Promicromonospora sukumoe: one gene and its partner. The protein of the gene in region 2 binds, or shares a complex with, the protein of the main gene of each other region. Links are inferred from orthologs where the notes say so. Each region holds a gene or a part of one and is shown on either strand. Other genes may lie near its edges. The genes, in order: FHX71_RS25125 and FHX71_RS13850.

Region 1 (5,683 bases), on a different replicon or contig from region 2:
GCGCGCCGAGCGCGATCTCCGGGGGTGCGGCCTGGAAGCGGGAGTCGTCGGCGCTCTGTCGCGCGGCGAGGCCGTGGCTCTCCAGGGTGCGGAGCACGTCCAGGGCATCGCCCGGGTCGCACCCGAGCCGTTGCGCCAGCTCCGCCGCGTCGAGCGAAGGGGAGGCCACGAGCTCCCGATACGCGAGCGACTGCGACTTGGTCAGGCCGAGCACGTCACTGAGCATGTCATTCTCCCGCCGGATGAATTTCACCGCGCCGTGGCGAGGATACGCCAGAGGTGCGCTTCGACGCTTTTGTCCGGGTACCTCGGGGCGGCGGCCGGCGGTCCGGTTGGTAGCCTCCCCGACGTGAGCACCGAAGACGTGAGCTTCCTCGCCGACGGCGGCGAGCGGGTAGCGGGCCGCTGGTTCCTGCCCGACGGCGCCCCCGTCGGCGTCGTGGTGATCGCACCCGCCATGGCCATGCCGATGCGCTTCTACCGGCACACCGCTGCCTGGCTCGCCGAGCGTGGCTTCGCGGTGCTCACCTTCTCCTACCGCGGCTCGGACCCGGAGCTCTACGGCCCCCTGCGGGACTCCCGCGCGACGGCTCTCGACTGGTACCACGACGCCGAGGTCGCCGCGGCACACGCGCGCGCCCGGGCCGACGCCGACGGCGTCCCGCTCACCTGGGTCGGCCACTCGTTCGGGGGCCAGAGCCTGGGCTTCCTGGCCGACGTCGGCGTCGACCGCTGCGTCATGGTGACGTCGGGGACCGGCTGGCGGGGCAAGGCCGCGCCGACGATCCGCACCTGGTCGCCGCTGCTCTGGCGCGTCATCGCGCCGGCCGCGACGGCGGTCGCGGGCTACTACCCGGGCCGGCGGCTCCGCATCCTCGACGACCTGCCCGCCGGCGTCATGCGCCAGTGGGGCCGCTGGTGCCTGCACCCGGACTACCTGTTCAGCGAGCACCCCGAGCTGCGCGACCGCTTCGCGAAGGTCGCGACGCCGGTCACCGCCCTGTGGACGGCCGACGACGAGCTGATCTCCCCCGAGTCGATCCGGTACTGGAGCCGCGAGTTCCCGGGCACCGCGGTGGAGCTCGTCGAGATGCGGGCCGCCGACCACGGCCTGACCCGGATCGGGCACTCGGGCTTCTTCCGCCCCAAGCGCGCGGTCCTCTGGGAGCAGATCCTGCTCCCGCGCCTGGCCCTCCGCACTGCGTCCTGACGCCTCGCCTTCGAGACCTAAGTTTCTTCGCTCTCGAGCGCCCGAAAGCGAAGAAACTTAGGTCTCGAAGGAGAGTTACGTCCCGGGCCCGACGTCGGACGGTCGCGGCCCGACGTCGGACAACCGGGCCCGACGTCGCGTCGAAGGGGACCGTCAGAGGGGGCGGACCGTGCCCCGGAAGTTGCGGGTGCCCTTGCCGGAGCGCCAGCCGTCGTAGACGAACCCGCCGGCCGCGCCCTCCCGGGCCACGCCCGCCGAGCCCGACCCCACCGCGTCCACGTCGGACACGTACCGGATCGCCACGTCGACCGTCCCCGGCAGCAGGACCGGCCGGAAGAACTCGACCGTCCACTCGTACGCCTCGCCGCGCCGCGCGGGCCCGACCTCGGCCAGCGCACGCGCCGCGGAGTACATCCCGTGCGCGATCGCCCGCGGGAACCCGAACGCCTTGGCGCCCAGGCTCGACGTGTGGATCGGGTTCTGGTCGCCGGACACCGCACCGTAGGCCCGGCCGGTCCCGCCGCCGAGCTTCCAGCGCGCCGTCGGCAGGGGTGCCGTCCACTCCTCGCGCGGGGACTCCTGGGCCGGGGCCGCGCCGTCGGGCGCCGTGAAGCCCTTGGCGAGGTACGTCGAGACGCCCTGGTAGGCGAGGTCGCCGTCCACGAGCACCTCGGCGACCAGGTCCACCTGGACGCCGCGGCGGTGGGCCCGGGCGTCCTGCGCCCACGCCCGCACCTCGACCGTCTCGCCCAGCCGCACCGGCCGCAGCACCCGCGCCACGTTCTTCAGGTGCACCATGCCGAGCAGCGGCAGCGGGAAGTCGCCGCGCACCATCACGGCCGTGGCCAGCGGGAACGCCAGCACGTGCAGGAACCCGGCGGGCAGCACGTCGGACGACGGCTCGCCCAGCAGGTCCAGGTAGGCCGCCAGATGCGCCCCCTCGCCCGAGGTGTCCACCCGCGCGACGCGGTAGACCACCTCGGGCAGCCGGACCTCGCCCTTCGGGCGCTTGCCGGCGGACCCGGCGACGCCCTTCGTGAAGAGCCCGCCCAGCTTCGGGAGCGCAGGAAGATCGGTCACGCCGTACGACTCCGGCGCCGTCGGCGCGCCCTCGTGCCGTCCCGTCACTTGCCCACCATGTGCTGGCCGCACACCCGGAGGGTCTGTCCGTTGATCCCGGCGGCCGGGCCGGACGCGAGGAAGGAGATCGCCTCGGCGATGTCCACAGGCAGGCCGCCCTGGCCCAGCGACGGCATCCGGCGCGCCACGGTGCGGGTGAGCGCGGGTACCTTCGCGGTCATCTCGGTCTCGATCCAGCCCGGCGCGACGGCGTTCGTCGTGCCGCCGGTCGCCGCGAGCACGGGAGCGCCCGCGGCGGCGTTCGCGATGACCCCGGCCTTCGTGTAGCCGTAGTTGGTCTGCCCCCGGTTGCCGGCCAGGCCGGTGGTCGAGGCCAGGGAGACGATCCGCAGGCCCTCGACGCCGGCCGCGAGCAGGCGCTCGTTGATCTGGAGCTGCGCCGTGAGGTTCACCGCGATGACCGGGTCCCACTTGTCCGCCGTCATGTTGGCGAGCAGCTTGTCGCGCGTGATGCCGGCGTTGTGGACCAGGATGTCCAGGCCGCCGAGCGGCTTGGTGGCGGCCAGGATCTTGTCGGCCGCGTCGTCGGCGGTGATGTCGAGCTGGAGCGCGACGCCGCCGATCTCGTTCGCGACGGTCGCGAGCGACTCGCCGGCGGGCGGCACGTCGATCACGACCACCTTGGCGCCGTCGCGGGCCATGGTCCGGGCGATCGCCGCGCCGATTCCGCGCGCGGCACCGGTGACGACGGCCACCTGGCCGGCCAGCGGGGCCTCCCAGTCGACCGGCCCGGCGGCGTCGGACGGGCCGACGGGCAGGAGCTGACCGTCCACGTACGCCGACTTCGCGGACAGGAAGAAGCGCAGCGTGGCCACGGCCGAGGCCGAGTCGACGGCCGCGTCGCCCGTGAGCTGGATGCCGTTGGCCGTGGAGCCGCCGCGCAGCTCCTTGCCGAGCGAGCGGACCAGACCCTCGACGCCGCCCCGGGTCGCGGCCAGGACCGGCGCGTCGCCGTCGGCCACGGCGCGGGAGACCGTCACGACCCGGCCGTTGCCCGCCAGGCGCCGCAGCGTGCCGGCGACGGTGAGCACGGGGGCGGAGACCGCGGCGGGCGTCTCGGCACCGGTCAGCACCAGCACGACGGCGCCGAACCGCTCGCCGTCGGCGGTCTCCGGGCTGCGGCGCACGTCGACGTCCCAGCCGGTCAGGACCTTGGCGACGGCGTCGGCGTCGGCGGCCGACGCGTCGTCGGACACCACCAGGACCGGGCCCACGGTGAGCGGGCTACCGGGCCGGTAGCGCCGGAGGATGGCCGGTTGGGGCAGGCCCAGCTTCTTGAAGACGGGCTTGAGCGTCCCGTTGGCCAGGTTGAGATAGCTGTCGGTCACGATGTCCTCTTCGATAACGGGGCGGTTCGGGCAGACGCAGACAGACTCAGCCTCACACGGACTCGACCAGCGCGACCGCGCCCAGGCCGCCGGCGGCGCAGACCGAGATCAGCGCGCGAGCGGGCTGCCCGGTCTCCCTGGCCTTGGCGGAGACCAGCTTGGCGGCGGTCGCGATGATGCGCCCACCGGTCGCGGCGAACGGGTGGCCCGCCGCGAGCGAGGAGCCGTTCACGTTGAGCCGGCTGCGGTCCACCTTGCCGAACGCGCCGTCGAGCCCGAGCTCCGTACGGCAGTATTCCTCGTCCTCCCACGCGGCGAGCGTGGTCAGCACCGTGGAGGCGAACGCCTCGTGGATCTCGAAGAAGTCGATGTCCTCCAGCGTGAGGCCCTGGCGGGCCAGCAGGCGCGGGACCGCCGCGACCGGGGCCATGAGCAGGCCCTCGTGCCCGTGCACGAAGTCGACGGCCGCCGTCTCGGCGTCCACGAACTTCGCGAGGATCGGGAGTTCCCGCTCCTCCGCCCACTCGCGGGACGCGAACAGGACGGCGGACGCGCCGTCGGTCAGCGGCGTCGAGTTGCCCGCGGTCATCGTGGCGGCGTCGTCCAGCTTGGCGCCGAACACGGGCCGGAGCTTCGCGAGTTTCTCGAGCGAGGTGTCGGCGCGCAGGTTGTCGTCGCGGGTCAGGCCCTTGTACGGCGTGACCAGGTCGTCGAAGAAGCCGGACTCCCAGGCGCGGGCGAGGTTCTGGTGCGAGTTGAACGCGATCTCGTCCTGCGCCTCGCGGGAGATGCCCCACTTCGCCGTCGTGATGGCCTGGTGCTCGCCCATCGAGAGGTGGGTGCGCGGCTCGCCGGTGCTCGGCGTGGCCGGGGCCAGGTCCTTGGGACGGATCTGCAGCAGGGCCTTGACCTTCGCTCCGGTGGTCTTGGCGTGGTTCGCGTCCAGCAGGGCGGCGCGGAGCCGGTCGCTGACGACGATCGGCGCGTCCGAGACGGTGTCGGTGCCGCCCGCGATCGCGGACTCGATCTGGCCGAGCTTGATCTTGTTCGTCACCGCGATGGCGGCCTCGAGGCCGGTGGCGCAGGCCTGCTGCACGTCGTAGGCCGGCGTGGTGGGCGCGAGGGACGAGCCCAGCACGCTCTCGCGGACGAGGTTGAAGTTCTTGCTGTGCTTCAGCACGGCGCCGCCGACGACCTCGCCCAGGCGCTCGCCCTGCAGGCCGAAGCGGGCGACGAGCCCCTCGAGGGCCGCGGTGAACATGTCCTGGTTGCTGGTCCGGACGTACTTCTTGCCGGCGCGGGAGAACGGGATGCGGTTGCCGCCGATGATCACGGCTTCGCGCGTGGACGGGACGGGGGCGGGGGTAGTGGACACGTCACTGTTCCTTGTCGTTCGTCGTCGGGCAGAGGGCTTCGTTGGGTCGAGCCTTGTCGAGACCAGGCCGGGCCGCGACCCGGTTCGCCCCGGGTGGTGCCCAGGACTCACAGTACCTGATACTCTCAGTCTCGTGAGACGAATCACAAGACCTCTAGCGAGTCAAGGTGGGGAGGCGGACCGATGAGCATCGGAGTCGACGGTCGTTCGACCCGCTGGGACGACCACCGCACGGCGCGTCGGGCCGAGCTCGTCCGCGCCGCGCGCAAGGCCGTGCACCGCCTCGGGCCCGCGGTCTCGATGGACGAGATCGCCGCGGCCGCCGGGACGTCCAAGTCCATCGTCTACCGGTACTTCGACGACAAGGCGGGCCTGCGGCTCGCCGTCGCCGAGACCGTGGTGATGCAGATGCACGACGCGCTGCGCGCCGCCGCGCAGCAGGCGGACAACCCTGAGATGGCGCTCCGCGAGATGGTGCGCGTCTACCTCGAGATGATCGAGAGCTCGCCCAACGTCTACTGGTTCGTCACCCGGACCGCCATCGGCGGCAACGAGCCGGCCCCCGTCGAGAGCGGACGGCGCGGCCGCCGCGCCCCGGCACCCGCCGAGGACGCCGGCGCGACCACCCCG
Region 2 (5,815 bases):
AGGCGGTCTTCGGCGTGGGCGACACGGCGACCCGGAACGCGGTGACCAACACGGTCGTGGAGTGGGCTCGCGAGAACGTGGGCGGTGTCGGCATCACCATCGAGCCGGACTGGCCCGCGGGCACGCAGCTCGACCTGGCGGGGCGCCGGTACGCGCCGAACCAGATCCTCATCCCGAGCACGCTGATCCTGGACCTGACCCGGCCCGCCGACGAGCTGATGGCGGACATGCGCAAGTCCACGCGGTACGAGATCCGCAAGGGCTCGCGGTCCGGGCTGGACATCCGCCGGGTCACGGAGGACGCGGAGGTGCTGCGCGTGCTCGACGTCTACAAGGAGACCGCCCAGCGCGCCGGGTTCGCCATCCACTCGGACGAGTACTACCTGGACGTGAACCGGAAGCTCGGCGACAAGTCCGTGCTGGTGGCGACGTACATCGACGACGTGCCCGCCTGCTTCGCGTGGTGCGTCAACTCGGCCAGCACGTCGTTCCTGCTGTACGGCGGCGGCAACGACGCCGGCCGCAAGGCCACGGCCACCGCGCCGACCTACTGGCGCACCATCGAGATCGCCCGGGAGCAGGGCCTCGTGCGGTACGACATGAACGGCCTGCTCAACGACGGCATCAGCGACTTCAAGAAGAGCTTCGCCAAGCACACCGACGAGCTCGTGGGTTCGATCGACGTGTCGTTCTCGCGCTGGTACACCACCTGGAACAGCGCGCTGCCGACGGCCAAGAAGGTCGTGCGCAAGCTCCGCGGCAACTAGCGGCCGCCGCCGCACCGCCGGCGCCGCCGCCCGCGGCTCACCTGGCGCCACGGAAGTGCGCTTCTACCCAGCGATTGGGCCCGGAATCACCCTGATTTCGGGCCCAATCGCTGGGTAGAAGCGCACTTTCTGCGTTTCGAGACTCCGTTCCAAAATCCGGCGCGACCCCGTCTCAGCTCGTGCGTGCTTTTTACCGGTACTCGCGGTAGCGTGTATCTCGATCCAGCGGCGTCGCTCATGGACGCCGCCGTCCCGAAAACCCCCAGGAGTTCTGCTGATGACCGCAGCCCCGGAAACACCGCGTGCCCGCCGTGCCGTACGCGACGTCGTCTTCGTCGACGGCGCCCGGACGCCGTTCGGCAAGGCCAAGCCCGACGGCATGTACGCCGAGACGCGTGCCGACGACCTGATCGTCAAGGTGGTGCGCGAGCTGCTGCGGCGGCACCCCGAGCTCCCCCCGGAGCGGATCGACGAGGTGGCCATCGCCGCCACCACGCAGCAGGGCGACCAGGGGCTCACCCTGGGCCGCACCGTGGGCATGCTGGCCGGCCTCCCCCAGTCCGTGCCGGGCTACGCCATCGACCGCATGTGCGCCGGCGCCATGACGGCCGCCACCACCACCGCCGCGGGCATCGCCATGGGCGCCGCCGACGTCGTGATCGCGGGCGGCGTGGAGCACATGGGCCGCCACCCGATGGGGTTCGACGCCGACGTCAACCCCCGGTTCGTCGCCGAGAAGCTCGTGGACCCGCAGTCCCTGAACATGGGCGTCACGGCGGAGAACCTGCACGACAAGTTCCCGCAGCTCACCAAGGAGCGGGCCGACAGGTTCGCCGTCGAGTCGCAGGCCAAGTACGCCAAGGCGCTGGCCAACGGGAACATCGACCCGGACCTCGTGCCGGTCGCCGTCCGCTCGGCCGAGCTGGGCTGGGGCCTGGCCACCACCGACGAGCTGCCCCGCCCGGAGACCACCTTCGAGTCCATCCAGGGCCTGAAGACGCCGTTCCGCGCAGGTGGCCGCGTCACCCCCGCGACGTCGTCCCCGCTGACCGACGGCGCCACCGCCGCCGTCCTCGCCTCGGGCGACGTCGCCGCCGAGCTGGGCCTGCCCGTGAAGATGCGCCTGGTGTCCTACGGCTACGCCGGCGTGCCGCCGGAGATCATGGGCTACGGCCCCGTGCCCTCCACGGAGAAGGCGCTCAAGTCCGCGGGCCTGACCATCGACGACATCGGCCTGTTCGAGCTGAACGAGGCGTTCGCCGTGCAGGTGCTGTCCTTCCTGGACCACTACGGCATCGCCGACGACGACCCGCGCGTGAACCCGTACGGCGGCGCCATCGCCATGGGGCACCCGCTGGCCAGCTCGGGCGTTCGCCTGATGACGCAGCTCGCCCGGCAGTTCGAGCAGCACCCCGAGGTCCGGTACGGCCTGACCGCCATGTGCGTGGGCCTGGGCCAGGGCGGCAGCGTCATCTGGGAGAACCCGCACCACGCCGACTACTCCGGCCACACGGACGAGGAGAACTGACCCGTGCCTGAGACCACCACCCCGAGCGCGCCGACCGAGCGCGTCACCCACTCGCTGGTCCGCGACGTCACCCTGCCCGGCGGCGCCGGCGTGCTGGCCCTGGTCACCCTCGACAACGGCCTGGACCACACCAAGCCGAACACGCTCGGGCCGGCCGGCATGGCCGAGCTGCGGGCCGCGCTGGAGGCCGTGCGCTCCCGCGCCGAGGCCGGCGAGCTCGCCGCCGTCGGCGTGACGGGCAAGCCGTACTTCCTCGCCGCGGGCGCCGACCTCAAGGGCGTCACCAGCCTGAACGGCCACGAGGAGGCCGTGGAGCTGGGCCGCATGGGCCACGCCGCGTACACGATCCTCGGCGACCTGAAGGCCACCACGGGCGTGCCAACCTTCGCGTTCGTCAACGGCCTGGCGCTGGGCGGCGGCCTCGAAGTCGCCCTGAACTGTGACTACCGCACCGTGGCGTCCGACGCCGCCGCGCTCGGCCTGCCCGAGACCGGCATCGGCCTGGTGCCCGGCTGGGGCGGCGCCTACCTCGTGCCGCGCCTGGTGGGCGTCGAGAAGGCCGTCGAGGTCATCCTGACCCGCCCGGCCGCGAACAAGCCGTACAAGCCCGCCGAGGCCCTCAAGATCGGCCTGGTGGACGCGCAGTTCGACGCCGCCGACTTCCTGGAGCAGTCCATCGTCTGGGCCGCCAAGGTGGTCACGGGCGAGATCGAGGTGCCGCGCCGCGAGCTCGACCCGCAGCCCGTCTGGGACGCCGTCGTGGGCGCCGCCAAGGCCCAGCTCGACGCCGTCGTCGGCACCTCGCGCCCCGCCCCGGGCCGCGCGCTGGAGCTGATCGCCGCCGCGCGCAACGCCTCGAAGACGGACGCGTTCGCCGCCGAGGACGAGGCCCTGGCGGACCTGATCATGTCCGACGAGATGCGCGCCAGCATCTACGCGTTCAACCTGGTGGGCGCCGGCAAGCGGCCCGTGGGCGCGCCGGACCCGAAGGTCGCCCGGCCGGTCACGAAGGTGGGCGTCGTGGGCGCCGGCCTGATGGCCGCGCAGATGGCGTTCCTGTTCGCGCAGCGCCTCGGCGTGCCCGTCGTCATGCGTGACCTCGACCAGGAGCGCGTGGACAAGGGCCTGGCCTTCGTCCGCGAGACGGCGGAGAAGCTGGCCGGCCGCGGGCGCCTGACGCCGGAGGCCGCGACCCGCATCGTCGCCTCGGTCTCGGGCACCACGGACATCGGCGAGTTCGCCTCGTGCGACTTCGTGATCGAGGCCGTGACCGAGGTCATGGGGCTCAAGAAGAAGGTGTTCGCGGAGCTGGAGGGCGTGATCTCGCCCGAGACGATCCTGGCGACCAACACCTCGGCGCTGTCCGTCACCGAGATGGCGGCCGACCTGGCCCACCCCGAGCGTGTGGTCGGCATCCACTTCTTCAACCCGGTGGCCCAGATGCCGCTGGTCGAGGTGATCAACGCCGAGAAGACCTCGCAGGAGGCCCTGGCCACGGCATTCGCCGTCACCAAGAAGCTGCGCAAGACCGCGGTGCTGGCGGGCGACCGCCCGGGCTTCGTCGTCAACCGCCTGCTCCTGCTGGTCATGGGCAAGGTCATGGACGCCATCGAGAACGGCACGCCGGTCGACGTCGCGGACCGCGCGCTGGCCCCGCTCGGCTTCCCGATGCCGACGTTCGAGCTGCTGGACCTGGTCGGCCCCGCCGTCGGGCTGCACGTGCTCACCTCGCTGCGCGAGGACCTGGGCGACCGCATCCCGGCCTCCCCCGGCCTGCAGAAGCTCGTCGCCGACAGCACCCGCGTGGTGCTCGACGCGCCAGCCAAGGGCCTGCCCAAGCCTGTCGACCCGGCCATCCAGGCCGTGTTCGGCCAGGCGCTGGTCGCGGGCGAGACCGGCCACCACGGCCAGGTCGTGCTCGACGGCGACGGCGTGCTCGACGCGGTGCTCACCACCCTGACCACCGAGATCGGCCTCATGCTGGAGGAGGGCGTGGTGCCCGGGCCGCAGCAGATCGACCTCGCCATGATCCTCGGCGCCGGCTGGGGCTTCCACACGGGCGGCATCACGCCGTACCTGGACCGCACCGGCTACAGCGAGAAGGTCCTGGGCCGGCGGTTCCTGCCCGACGGCGTGGCCAACGTGCCCCTCTCTTGATCTGAGCTCCGGGACCCTCCGGCGCCGGGCATCTCTCGTGCCCGGTGTCGGAGGGTCCCGCTACGCTCAGCGACCATGACACCCGCCGCAGGTCCGGGCACGCGCGCGCACTACGTCGTCGTCGGCGACGGCCCCCTCGCCTTCCGCCTCACCCGGGCCCTGGCCAGCCGCTTCCGCGGCTCGGTCACGGTGCTGGTGCCCGACCGCACCTCCCGGTACGCCCAGGAGATCCTGGAGCTGGGCCTGCGCGACGTGGACGTGCAGGAGGCCGCGCGCGTCGACAAGAAGGCCCTGGAGAACGCGGGCGCCGACCGGGCCGTGGCGGCCGCGCTCGTGGACCAGGACGACGGCGGCAACGTCGCCCTCGCGCTCCTGCTGCGCGAGATGTGGCCCGCGCTGCGCGTCGTGGTCCGCATCTTCGACGAGTCGCTCGGCCGGCACCTGGAGCACGACCGCTGCACGGTCCTGTCGTCCTCCGCGTTCGCCGCCCCCGAGATCGTGGGCGCGGCGCTGCGCCGCCAGGTCCGGCTGCCGGTGCGGCACCGGCGCCTCGTCACGGTCTCCGACGAGGAGCCCGCACTGCCGGCCCGCATGGTCCTGTTCGCGTCCGACGGCGGCGACGACGTGGTGGCCCTGCCGACCGAGCACGAGCTGGCCACGCACACCCCCAAGGTCCTCCTGGCGGACGCCGGCGAGGGCGACGTGCTGCCGGAGGTCCGGTCCGAGCTGGAGCCCGACGACGACGAGGTGGACCCGCACCGCAGGCGCCGGTTCGGCGAGTACCTGCGCACCCTGGCGATCACGTCGGGGTGGAACCTGCTGCTGGCCGCCGCCGTGCTGGTCGTGGTGGTGCTCGTCGGGGCCGTGACCATCAAGCTGGCCACCGGCGCCTCGTTCCTCGGGGCGCTCTACGAGGCGGTGCTGCCGTCCCTGGCCGGCAGCGACCCGGACCACGACGCGCACCCGGTCGTCAAGGTCACGCAGGTGGCGCTGACCGTCGTGAGCGTCGCGGTCATCCCCTGGGTCACCGGTGTGGTGGTCGCCGGCGTCGTGCGCACCCAGAAGCTGCTCGACGCCGGCGCCCCGCTGCGCCCCCTGTCGGACCACGTGGTCGTCGTCGGGCTGGGCGACCTCGGCACCCGGATCGTGCGGTCCCTGGACCGCCGGGGCGTCCCGGTCGTCGCGGTCGACATCGACGAGTCCGCGCGCGGCATCGCGGTCGCGCGTGCCCGGGACGTGCCCGTGGTGATCGGCGACGCCCGGCGGGCCACGACCCTGCGCGCCGCGTACGTCGGGGCCGCCCAGGCCATCGTCGTGGTCACCAGCGGCGGCGCCACGACGATCGGGATCAGCTTCGCGGCCC

What was found.
Region 1: the proteins of FHX71_RS13850 (region 2) and FHX71_RS25125 are in contact, whole or in part, in a solved structure (PDB 8BNU), measured with the Escherichia coli proteins. The link is inferred for Promicromonospora sukumoe from one-to-one orthologs.

The regions. Positions count from the first base shown.
Region 1 is NZ_JACGWV010000003.1:226,934-232,616, forward strand. The notes cover bases 2,893-5,683. They hold FHX71_RS25125 (acetyl-CoA C-acetyltransferase), read right to left. Parts: upstream 5,054-5,683; coding sequence 3,731-5,053; downstream 2,893-3,730. Other genes in these bases: FHX71_RS25120 (3-oxoacyl-ACP reductase), read right to left, coding at 2,893-3,678; FHX71_RS25130 (TetR/AcrR family transcriptional regulator), read left to right, coding at 5,237-5,683. Outside these bases: FHX71_RS25105 (helix-turn-helix domain-containing protein), read right to left, coding at 1-226; FHX71_RS25110 (alpha/beta hydrolase family protein), read left to right, coding at 350-1,210; FHX71_RS25115 (MaoC/PaaZ C-terminal domain-containing protein), read right to left, coding at 1,364-2,338; more of FHX71_RS25120, read right to left, coding at 2,335-2,892.
Region 2 is NZ_JACGWV010000001.1:3,116,588-3,122,402, forward strand. Bases 1,953-4,875 are described here. They hold FHX71_RS13850 (3-hydroxyacyl-CoA dehydrogenase NAD-binding domain-containing protein), read left to right. Parts: upstream 1,953-2,298; coding sequence 2,299-4,452; downstream 4,453-4,875. Other genes in these bases: FHX71_RS13845 (thiolase family protein), read left to right, coding at 1,953-2,295; FHX71_RS13855 (potassium channel family protein), read left to right, coding at 4,528-4,875. Outside these bases: FHX71_RS13840 (lipid II:glycine glycyltransferase FemX), read left to right, coding at 1-767; more of FHX71_RS13845, read left to right, coding at 1,045-1,952; more of FHX71_RS13855, read left to right, coding at 4,876-5,815. UniProt on the Escherichia coli protein: Catalyzes the formation of a hydroxyacyl-CoA by addition of water on enoyl-CoA. Also exhibits 3-hydroxyacyl-CoA epimerase and 3-hydroxyacyl-CoA dehydrogenase activities.